One region of the Xenorhabdus ishibashii genome, then DNA from elsewhere that is predicted to be linked to it. Evidence: predicted binding sites of a transcription regulator. Region 1 holds the regulator's gene; the other holds the start of a gene.
The links. The regulator sigma-54, encoded in region 1, starts transcription at its own class of promoters, with help from an activator protein. The targets are predictions, from matches to a motif close to GTTGGCACANNTTTCGCTNT.
Positions count from the first base shown of each region.

Region 2: a site for sigma-54 is predicted at 1,768-1,787, ahead of glnA (glutamate--ammonia ligase). Genes of this name have one in related genera too.

Region 1 covers NZ_NJAK01000001.1:2,203,361-2,209,230, forward strand. Annotated here, with positions in the region: gene npr (PTS phosphocarrier protein NPr) at 87-359, opposite strand; gene rapZ (RNase adapter RapZ) at 377-1,228, opposite strand; gene ptsN (PTS IIA-like nitrogen regulatory protein PtsN) at 1,269-1,736, opposite strand; gene hpf (ribosome hibernation promoting factor) at 1,914-2,201, opposite strand; gene rpoN (RNA polymerase factor sigma-54) at 2,240-3,679, opposite strand; gene lptB (LPS export ABC transporter ATP-binding protein) at 3,749-4,474, opposite strand; gene lptA (lipopolysaccharide ABC transporter substrate-binding protein LptA) at 4,481-5,029, opposite strand; gene lptC (LPS export ABC transporter periplasmic protein LptC) at 5,010-5,603, opposite strand; gene kdsC (3-deoxy-manno-octulosonate-8-phosphatase KdsC) at 5,622-5,870, opposite strand, start outside.
Region 2 covers NZ_NJAK01000001.1:1,850,016-1,855,885, reverse strand. Annotated here, with positions in the region: gene typA (ribosome-dependent GTPase TypA) at 1-1,417, opposite strand, end outside; gene glnA (glutamate--ammonia ligase) at 1,915-3,324, shown strand; gene glnL (nitrogen regulation protein NR(II)) at 3,533-4,576, shown strand; gene glnG (nitrogen regulation protein NR(I)) at 4,597-5,870, shown strand, end outside.

The DNA.
Region 1 (5,870 bases):
ATTATCTGTCGTATATCAAGAAATAAATCGGGATTCAAGTTACTCCAATAAGAGCCATTCGAGACAATATCTTTAGTAGAAAGGTGCTACTCTTCGTCAAATCCCGCGTTGAAGAGTTCGATGATGGCAGACAGTGCTTGTTGTTCATCCGGCCCGTTGACTTCAATATCAATATGGCTGCCTTGTTCAGAATCCAGCATCAGCATGGCAATGACACTGTGAGCCTCGGCCTGTAAGTTACTGCTATTGCGCAGGATCACTTCTGATTGAAACTGTTGTACCAAATCATGCAGCTTCATCGCAGGCCGGGCATGCATTCCCAGTCGATTTTTAATTTCAAGTTTTTGTCTGACGGTCATGGCTTGTATTATTCATATTATTTGCGTTTTTCCAGTGTACGATGGCGTGATTGCACGTTTTTGCCACGGGAACGAAAATAATCAGCCAATTGCTCTGCTACATAGACTGAACGGTGTTTACCGCCTGTGCAACCAATAGCGACAGTCAGATAGCTGCGATTATTGGTTTCCAGCATAGGTAGCCAAAGCTCAAGATAGCTACGGGTCTGATAAATAAAATTATGAACGTCTGTATGGCGATCCAGAAACGCAGCCACAGGACGATCCAAACCGGTCATTGGACGCAGTTTAGGGTCCCAGTGAGGGTTTGGCAGAAAGCGCACATCGAAAACATAGTCTGCGTCAATGGGAATACCATGTTTGAAACCAAAGGATTCAAACACCATGGTCAATTCTCGCTCCCGTTTGCCTAATAAACGTGTCCTGAGCATTTCCGCCAGTTCGTGAACGGACATTTCAGATGTATCAATAATCAAATCCGCGCGTGATCGCAGGGGTTCAAGCAAATCGCTCTCTTGGTCAATTGCACTTTCCAGTGACAGATTTTTGCTGGAGAGTGGATGTAAACGACGGGTGTCACTGTAGCGGCGGATCAGGGTATTACGATCCGCATCAAGAAACAGTAGCTGTGGCGAAAAATTGTCGGGCAATTGCGTCAGGGCTTCTTCAAAAACTTCTGGCGACTCCGGCATATTTCTGACATCAATGCTAACCGCAGCCGAAATATCACGTTCAGCCAGTGTGATTGCCAATTCTGGCAGCAATACAACAGGCAGGTTATCTACGCAATAAAAACCCATATCTTCCAGTGCACGCAAAGCAACAGATTTCCCAGAACCTGAACGACCACTGACTATCATCAGCACCATGAGGTGACTCCCCCTAAATGTTTATAATTATAATCGCTATTTATTCAGTAATAATTTTATACAGTTCTTCATCACTCTGCGCTGAGCGCAGGCGACGGCAGAGATTTCTATCTGCAAGGCGCTTTGCAATCAATGATAGTGAGTGTAAATGGGTTTGACACTGGTCTGATGGCACCAATAAAGCAAACAGCAAGTCAACAGGTTGATTATCGATAGCGTCAAAGGTAATGGGTTGTTCCAGGTGCAAAAATACTCCAACGGCATTATCCGAACACTCTTTATTCAATTTGCCGTGAGGGATCGCAATCCCGCTGCCAATTCCTGTTGTGCCTACTTTTTCGCGCGAAAGAATAGCCTCAAATACGGTATTTTCCGGCACGCCAAGCTGTTTTGATGCCAGCTCACTGATAATCTCTAAGGCGCGCTTTTTACTCGAACAAGGTACATTGTTGCGTGTACATTCGGATGAAAGCACTGAGCTTAGTGGTAAATCTGTTTCGTTGTTCATTTCTTTATTCACTTAGGGCCTTGTTATACCGGATGCCTGATGAGGCATCCGGTATTAATGCACTGCGCTAAAACCGTTCTACAGATCGCACTAAGTACATAGCACTATAGGGCGTTATAGAAGGTGTTATAGATAGAACAGTGATAATTTTATGACAGCCCCGTTGCCTAAAAGCGATTAATGTTGTCTCAATTTACTTTTGTGTTTGGTCAATTGACGCGCTAGCTTATCTACTAAGATATCAATTGCTGCATACATGTCTTCATGTTCTGAGCTGGCATGCAACTCACCGCCATTAACATACACCGTAGCTTCGGCGATCCTTTGCACCTTTTCCACTCGGAGGATGACCTGAATGAGGTTAATCTTATCGAAATATTGATTCAATTTGCTGCATTTAGTGTTCACAATGTTGCGAAGTGCATCTGTGATTTCAATATTGTGGCCTGTAACATTGAGTTGCATGTTTTTGAGTTGCATAGTGTTTTCCTTCTCTGTGTTGTTCAAACCAGTTTTTTACGTTGGTTTGAAGGCGGGATGGATAACGACTCTCTATATTTTGCGACAGTCCGGCGAGCCACTTGAATACCTTGCTCAGCGAGTATACTGGTCAATTTACTGTCACTCAGTGGCTTGGACGGGTTTTCTGCCGCGACCAGTTTTTTCACCAGAGCACGTATTGCAGTAGAAGAGGCTTCACCGCCACTGTCGGTGTTTACGTGACTGGAGAAAAAATATTTAAGCTCAAAAATCCCGCGTGAACTATACAGGTACTTCTGGGTCGTCACGCGGGAAATGGTGGATTCATGCATGTCAACCTGATAGGCAATATCAGCCAGTACCATAGGTTTCATGTGTTCCTCACCATACTCAAAAAAATCTTGTTGCCGTTCAACAATACAGCGGGCAACTTTCAGCAATGTTTCATTACGGCTTTCGAGGCTCTTGAGCAGCCATTTGGCCTCTTGCAAGTTATTGCGTATGAACAGGCTGTCACTCTCATTGTTGGCTCGTTGCCCCAGTGCTGCGTAGTGTTGGTTGATACGCAGACGGGGAATGCTATCGGTATTTAGCCTGACTTGCCAGCTTCCATTTTCTTTCTGTACCAATATATCTGGAATAACATATTCGGATTCACCGGTATTAACGACCAGACCAGGTTTTGGTTCCAGTGAGTGAATGATATCAATTGCCGCTTTCAGGGTACTCTCTTTTAATTTGCTCTGACGTAATAAATTACGGAAGTCTCGGTTACCCAGTAGTTCCAGATAGTTGCTGACAATAAGTTTGGCATCATTCAGATAAGGTGTTTCTGGCGGCAGCATAGAAAGCTGAATAAGCAAGCATTCACGTAAGTCACGAGCAGCAACGCCGATTGGATCAAAATGTTGTATGCGTTTGAGGACGGTTTCGACCTCTGCCAACGTCAGCTCATCATCACCAATGCTGGTCAGGATCTCTTCGATGGAAATCGTCAGGTATCCGGTGTCATCAATGGCATCAATGATTGCAGTGGCAATGGCAGCATCCGTTTCAGTAAATGGCGTCAATCTTGCTTGCCACGTGAGGTAATCTTGCAGGGTTTGAGTGGTTTCTCCCTGATAGATGGGGAAATCATCAGTGCTATAATCACTGTGAGTTCCTGAAGGTGTGCCAGCGGTGTAAATTTCATCCCAACTGGCATCCAGTGGTAGCTCTTCCGGCATATCCTTCTGTTCAAGTGCTTCACGGGTATCCATAATTTCAGTGTCAGCATCAGAAAGCGCTTGATTCTCCACCTCCTGATGTATGTCATCCTGTTCAAGCAGCGGGTTGGTTTCCAAAGCTTGCTGAATCTCTTGCTGAAGCTCAAGCGTAGATAGTTGCAACAAACGGATGGCTTGCTGGAGCTGTGGCGTCATCGTCAATTGCTGACTGAGCCTGAGTTGCAAACTTTGCTTCATAGCGTTACCACTTTCTCCTTAATCGAGCTTGAATAGTTCCTTGAATCGCACCTGATAGAAGGATAAGAGTTAAAGGCGGAAACCTTCACCCAAATAGACGCGTTTGACCTGCTCGTTATTCAGGATGTCATTTGGGGAACCGTGGGCAATTAAATGACCTTGGCTGACGATATAGGCACGTTCACAGACATCCAGTGTTTCACGGACATTGTGGTCAGTAATGAGTACACCCAGCCCGTAATCCCGCAGGTGTTGGATGATCTTTTTAATATCCAGTACGGAAATGGGGTCAACGCCGGCAAAAGGTTCATCCAACAGGATGAATTTGGGATTGGCAGCCAGTGCACGGGCAATTTCCACACGACGGCGTTCACCACCGGAAAGTGATTGTCCAAGGTTATCACGCAGGTGAGAGATGTGAAATTCCTCCATCAACTCTTCTGCACGCTCTTTTCTCTGTTCTTGAGTCAGGTCTTTGCGGATTTCCAGTACCGCCATCAAATTGTCGAATACACTCAAACGACGGAAGATGGAAGCTTCCTGAGGCAGGTAACCTATCCCACGGCGTGCACGCTCATGCAGGGGCAGCAGGCTGATATCTTCTTCGTCAATGGTGATAGAACCAGCATCACGTGGAACAATGCCAACCACCATATAGAAAGTCGTCGTTTTACCTGCCCCGTTAGGACCAAGTAAGCCAACAATCTCCCCTGATTTCACGTTTAAGCTGACGTTCTCAACAACCTTGCGGCCTTTATAGGCTTTCGCCAGATTTTCTGCGTTTAGTATTGCCATCGGTCGTTATTTACCCTTTTTCTGAGCGTCAGCGCCGTTAACACCTGAGCCTTTTTCTTGTAGCTGGGCAGGTAACAGGACGGTAGTGACATGTTTACCTTTATCGCTAAAGGCTTCCATTTGTTGTTCTGGTACCAGATAAGTGATTTTATCGCCTTTGATATTGCTGTCTAGCTGTTCAAGATAGGCGTTTCCCGTTAGGGTGACCAGTTCTTTATCCATCTCATAGCGCATCTTTGATGCATGGCCTTTGAGGGGCTTACCATCATCTTGCAATTGGTAAAAAGTGGCAGGATTACCGAATGCTTCAATAACTGTCTTGTCAGAATTCCCTTCCGGGCGGGTAACAACGACTTTATCAGCATGAATGTCGATAGTGCCTTGTTTTACGATGACATTATCCGTAAATGTGGCAATGTTTCCGGTTAAATCCAGTGACTGCCTTTCTGAGTCAATGGTAATGGGTTTTTTTGTATCATCTTTTAAGGCCAGTACGGGCAGGCTGACAGCAAAAAGTGTACTGGCAATAACGGAATTACGGATTAGGTTGTTCATGTGGAATCTCATATTGAGTGGTCACCTTTTCAATCAGTTCAGCAGTTTTGTTTCGCAGATTGCCACGCATTTTCATGCCAACAGATTTAAGACCGACACCGATAAGAGTGACTCGGTCATCGGATGCGACGTCCTGGGTTGTCAGATTGACGATCGCATTGTCTGTTGTGATCCGCTGCAATTGTGACGCATCGTTCAGGCTATCCACTTGGACATCCCCGTACAAATAGAGCATTTTATCTTGGGTCAGCTTGGCCTTATTGGCGCGTACTGTCCATGTCGCTATCGGGGTTCCAGGGTTGCCATTAGGGTCAAATGTTGTCAATACAGGATTGGTAAACCAAGTCAGTTTGGCTTCCGTATAGTTTTGAACATCGTCAGCAACCAGCTTGTAAGTAAGCTTACCTGCCGGATCATAAACAAAAGTGATGGCTTCCTGTGTTTGATAAGTCGGATAACCATCATCCACAATTGCTGATGAGGTATCATCATTTACATTCGATAAATTCCAGCCGATCAGCGCAAGCGCGATCAGTGCCAATATTGCGATCAGCCAGGATTGAATTTTGCTCATTCTTTTTTCAATTTTAATTTATATGGATAACCCTTTGGCATCTTCGAGTTTATTCTGCGCGAAGAGCACCAAATCACAAAGTTCCCTGACTGCACCACGACCGCCGGCAATCTGAGTCACATAATCTGCTTTTGGCAACAGTAATGGATGGGCATCAGCAACTGCAACAGATAATCCAACTTGTGCCATGACAGGCCAGTCAATAAGGTCATCACCAATATAGGCGACTTGTTCTGGCTGCAACGCTAGTTTATCCAACAGTTCCTT
Region 2 (5,870 bases), 350 kb from region 1:
AGTGGCTGAATGTTGCATACAACAAACCAGTACCCGAAGTCATGGTCATGAATTCAGTACGGAAGCCAATCAAACCACGGCTAGGAATGACGTAATCAAGACGAACGCGACCTTTGCCATCTGGCAGCATGTCACGCATTTCACCTTTACGCTCACCCAATGCCTGCATCACATCACCTTGATGCTGTTCTTCGATATCCAAAGTGACCTGCTCGAAAGGCTCCTGCTTACGACCATCCATTTCACGGAAAATCACTTTTGGACGGGAAACTCCCATTTCGAAACCTTCACGGCGCATGTTTTCGATCAGAACGGACAAGTGCAGCTCACCACGGCCTGATACACGGAATGCGTCTGGATCTTCAGTCTCTTCAACACGCAGTGCAACGTTATGAACCAGTTCTTTTTTCAGACGATCCAAGATCTGGCGAGAAGTCACATACTTACCTTCACGACCACAGAACGGTGAAGTATTGACACAGAAGTACATGCTTACAGTCGGCTCATCAACGGCCAATGCTGGCAACGCTTCAACCGCATTGACTTCACACAGGGTATCAGAGATGTTCAGCTCACCCAGACCGGTAATGGCGATGATATCACCAGCTTCCGCTTTATCAGACTCAATACGCTCCAAGCCCAGATGGCTAAAGACCTTACCCACTTTACCGTTGCGAGTTTTACCTTCGCTGTCGATGATAGTGATGTTTTGGTTCGGTTTTACCATACCACGCTTAATGCGGCCGATACCGATAACCCCAACGTAGTTGTTGTAATCCAACTGCGAAATTTGCATCTGGAATGGGCCGTCAAGGTCAACCTTAGGCGGTTCAACATGCTCAACGATTGCCTGATACAGCGGAGTCATGTCTTCAGCCATCTCGGTATGATCGTTACCAGCAACCCCCATCAGTGCAGAAGCATAAATGATTGGGAAATCTAACTGCTCATCGGTTGCACCGAGATTCACGAACAAGTCAAATACTTGATCCACAACCCAGTCAGGGCGAGCGCCAGGACGGTCAACTTTGTTGATCACCACAATAGGCTTCAGGCCGTGAGCAAACGCTTTTTGGGTTACAAAGCGAGTCTGTGGCATTGGGCCATCCATCGCATCAACCAGCAGCAGGACACTGTCTACCATTGACATTACACGTTCAACTTCACCACCAAAATCGGCATGGCCTGGGGTGTCTACGATATTGATACGATAGTCATTCCATTTGATGGCAGTGTTCTTTGCAAGGATGGTAATACCACGCTCTTTTTCCAGATCATTGGAATCCATCACACGCTCAGTTGTTGCAGCACGCTCCCCAAAGGTACCGGACTGTTGCAGGAGTTTATCAACCAGCGTGGTTTTGCCATGGTCGACGTGAGCGATGATGGCGATATTTCTTAAGTTATTAATTGACAAGTATTTTTACCGTTTTAGCTATTTGAGGACATATTACATGCATGCAGCGTGGCAGAACGCCGCTACAACATCTAACGCAAAAATGCTGCTATTTTACACGTTATGGCTACAGAGTGAAATAAATGTGAGATGTATCACCTTAGAAGGTGGTATTGAATCGTCACAATTGAGCAATATATTTATCGGCACCCCAGTTGGCGCCCTGAATAGCACTATAATAGTGCAATGGTGGGGTCATCATTCACTATTTTAGTGCAAAAATATCGAAAATTCCGCTTTTCCCTTATATGGATTTTTCTTTCCCCATTGCTATCTACCTTTATCATACTGATATTAAATATTTTTAAAATATTGGCACACTTTTCGCATTAATCTTGGCAAGAGTGATTTCATAAGCGTTATCCATACAAAGATCCACAATCACCCTAAACTTTAAGATAAAACAGCCTGTTTCTTGCCCTGTTTTATCAGGCCGACGTAAACCCAGGAGAACCAGTATGTCCGCTGAACATGTTTTGTCCATGATTGAAGAACATCAGGTGAAGTTTATTGACTTACGCTTTACTGACACTAAAGGTAAAGAACAACATATCACCATCCCTGCCCACCAAGTTGATGAAGATTTCTTTGAAGATGGCAAAATGTTTGACGGCTCATCGATTGGTGGCTGGAAAGGTATCAATGAATCTGACATGGTGTTAATGCCAGATCCAAGTACTGCGATGCTTGATCCCTTCTTTAATGATGCAACCCTGATCCTGCGCTGCGATATTCTAGAGCCTGGCACTATGCAAGGTTATAGCCGTGATCCTCGCTCCATTGCGAAACGCGCAGAAGATTTCCTGCGTGCAAGCGATATTGCTGATACCGTTTTATTTGGCCCAGAACCCGAATTCTTCCTGTTCGATGACATCCGTTTCGGCAATTCTATCGCTGGCTCTTACTACCATATTGATGATACGGAAGCGGCCTGGAACAGCGGCACACGCTATGAAGGCGGTAACAAAGGCCATCGTCCTGGTATTAAAGGGGGATATTTCCCTGTTCCTCCTGTGGATTCTTCCCAAGATCTGCGTTCAGCCATGTGCCTGACCATGGAAAAAATGGGGTTGGTAGTTGAAGCTCACCACCATGAGGTCGCCACTGCCGGACAAAACGAAGTTGCCACCCGCTTTAATACCATGACCAAAAAAGCGGATGAAACCCAGATTTATAAATATGTGGTCCATAACGTTGCCCATAAATTTGGCAAAACCGCTACATTTATGCCAAAACCGTTGGTGGGCGATAACGGCTCAGGTATGCACTGCCATATGTCACTGTCCAAAAATGGCACTAACCTGTTTGCGGGTGACAAATACGGTGGGCTGTCCGAAATGGCACTTTACTATATCGGCGGTGTCATCAAACACGCTCGTGCGTTAAATGCCTTTACCAACCCAACCACTAACTCGTACAAACGTCTGGTACCTGGTTTTGAAGCACCGGTTATGCTGGCGTATTCTGCCCGTAACCGTTCTGCTTCTATCCGTATTCCCGTGGTCGCCAGCGCCAAAGCTCGCCGTATTGAAGTGCGCTTCCCTGATCCCGCAGCGAACCCTTATCTGGCCTTCTCTGCCCTGTTGATGGCAGGCCTTGATGGCATCATCAACAAAATTCATCCAGGTGATGCAATGGATAAGAACTTGTATGACCTGCCCGCAGAAGAAGCCCAAGAGATCCCAACTGTGGCCTCTTCTTTGGAAGAAGCACTGGCCGCATTGGATGCAGACCGCGAATTCCTGACACGCGGTGGTGTTTTCACTGACGACACGATTGATGCTTATATCAATTTATTGAATGGGGAAATTGAACGTGTCCGCATGACACCACATCCACTGGAGTTTGAACTGTATTACAGTGTGTAGTGCTTTATCGGGTAATGCCCAGAACGTGAGGGCATTACTATTGCTTTTTTTGTTGCCGTGAAACTTTTGGCCCATCCCTGGATGGGCTTTTTTCCCTTGCATATACACAATTGTATTACCCATAAGGATGTATGCTGAGCGGAAGGATTGATCAAACTATGCTTAAATAAGCTACAATGCACCAAAAAAGTGCAGGAACTGAATGACAATGGTTAGTTTGCCCAAAGCAGAACAGATTCTCGACTCACAGATAAACAACGTTTTGGTGCTGGATAATGATTTGATCATTCGCTACGCCAATCATTCTGCTATGCAACTTCTGGCACAAAGTTCCCGTAAATTATTTGGCACGCCTCTGCCTATCCTGTTTAGCTATATTTCGCTGGATACGGAGTTGATGCGTTCCAGTTTGATCAACGGTCATGGTTTTACCGATAACGAAGTCATATTGGTGATTAATAATCACTCTCATGTGATGTCGCTCAGTGCCCAACCAATTTCCGAGCAGTTTATTTTGCTGGAACTGGCGCCTATGGACAGTCAGCGCCGGCTAAGCCAAGAGCAGATCCAACAAGCACAGCAGGTAGCTGCGCGGGAATTGGTTCGGGGGCTGGCACATGAAATCAAAAACCCGCTGGGGGGATTACGGGGAGCCGCACAATTACTTGCCAAGGCACTGCCGAATCCGTCCTTGCGGGAATATACTCAGGTGATCATTGAGCAGGCAGACAGGCTGCGTAACCTTGTTGATCGATTGTTGGGACCACAGCATCCTGGCTGCCAAACCCGCCAGAGCATTCACCATGTAGTCGAACGGGTTTATCAATTGGTCTCGCTGGAAATGCCTGCCAATGTCACGCTGATCAAAGATTATGATCCGAGCTTGCCTGAACTGGCGCACTATCCTGACCAAATAGAGCAAGTATTACTGAATATCACCCGCAATGCCCTACAGGCACTAGGGGAAAAGGGAGGAGTTATCACCCTGAGAACGCGAACAGCGTTCCAGATTACTTTACAGGGTGAACGCTACCGATTAGCAGCCCGAATTGATATTAAAGATGACGGGCCAGGCATTCATCCCAATATTCAGGATACGCTTTTTTACCCGATGGTTAGCGGGTATGAAGGAGGGACTGGACTTGGCTTATCTATAGCACGTAATCTTATCGACCAACATGCTGGCAAAATTGAATTTACCAGTTGGCCAGGGCATACGGAATTTTCCATTTACCTGCCGATCAAGAAATAACCGTTAAGTAGGGGGTAACCATGCAACGAGGAAAAGTGTGGATCGTTGATGATGACAGTTCTATCCGCTGGGTACTTGAACGGGCGCTGAATGGCGCAGGGATGGAGTGTATCAGTTTTGAAAATGCCGATGCCGTATTGACTGCACTAGGACAAAGTAATCCAGAAGTTATTCTGTCAGATATCCGCATGCCCGGATTGGACGGACTTAGTTTACTCAACCAAATAAAGCAGAACTACCCACAGCTTCCGGTCATCATTATGACTGCCCATTCTGATCTGGATGCCGCTGTCAGTGCCTATCAACACGGTGCATTCGATTATCTGCCAAAACCTTTCGATATTGATGAAACTGTTGCGCTGGTTGAACGGGCACTGAGTCATTATCGGGAACAGCATCAATCAGCCGCAAATCCGCAGTTGCCGGTATCAGTTTCAGATATGATTGGAGAAGCCCCTGCCATGCAGGAGGTATACCGGATTATCGGCCGCCTTTCCCGCTCTTCCATCAGCGTGTTAATCAATGGCGAATCCGGCACAGGAAAAGAGCTGGTTGCCCATGCCCTTCACCGCCACAGTCCACGCGCCTCAGCACCATTTATTGCCCTGAATATGGCGGCAATCCCGAAAGATTTGATCGAATCTGAACTGTTTGGTCACGAAAAAGGCGCGTTCACAGGTGCAAATCAAGTACGTCATGGTCGTTTTGAACAAGCTAATGGTGGCTCACTGTTTTTGGATGAAATTGGTGATATGCCGCTGGATATCCAAACTCGCCTGCTGCGAGTACTGGCCGAAGGACAATTCTATCGCGTCGGGGGCTATGCACCCGTGAAAGTGAATGTTCGTATCATCGCTGCCACTCACCAGAACCTTGAGCAACGCGTTGCAGAAGGTAAATTCAGGGAAGACCTCTACCATCGCCTGAATGTGATCCGTGTTCAATTACCACCTTTGCGGGACAGAGTGGAAGATATTCCTCGTCTGGCACACCATTTCCTGCAACAAACCGCCAAAGAATTAGGCGTTGAAGCCAAAGTGCTGCATCCTGATACTGAACTCGCCCTGATGCGCCTGCCGTGGTCGGGCAATGTCCGCCAGTTGGAAAACGTCTGCCGCTGGCTGACCGTGATGGCAGCAAGCAAAGAGGTACTGGTACAAGATCTACCCGCTGACCTGATTGGCAACCAACCGACCGGACAGACAGGGAACGCCTCTATTTCTCGCTCCACACTACCTGAAAACTGGTCACAACTGCTGGCTGAATGGGCACAACATGCCTTAAAAGAGGGAAA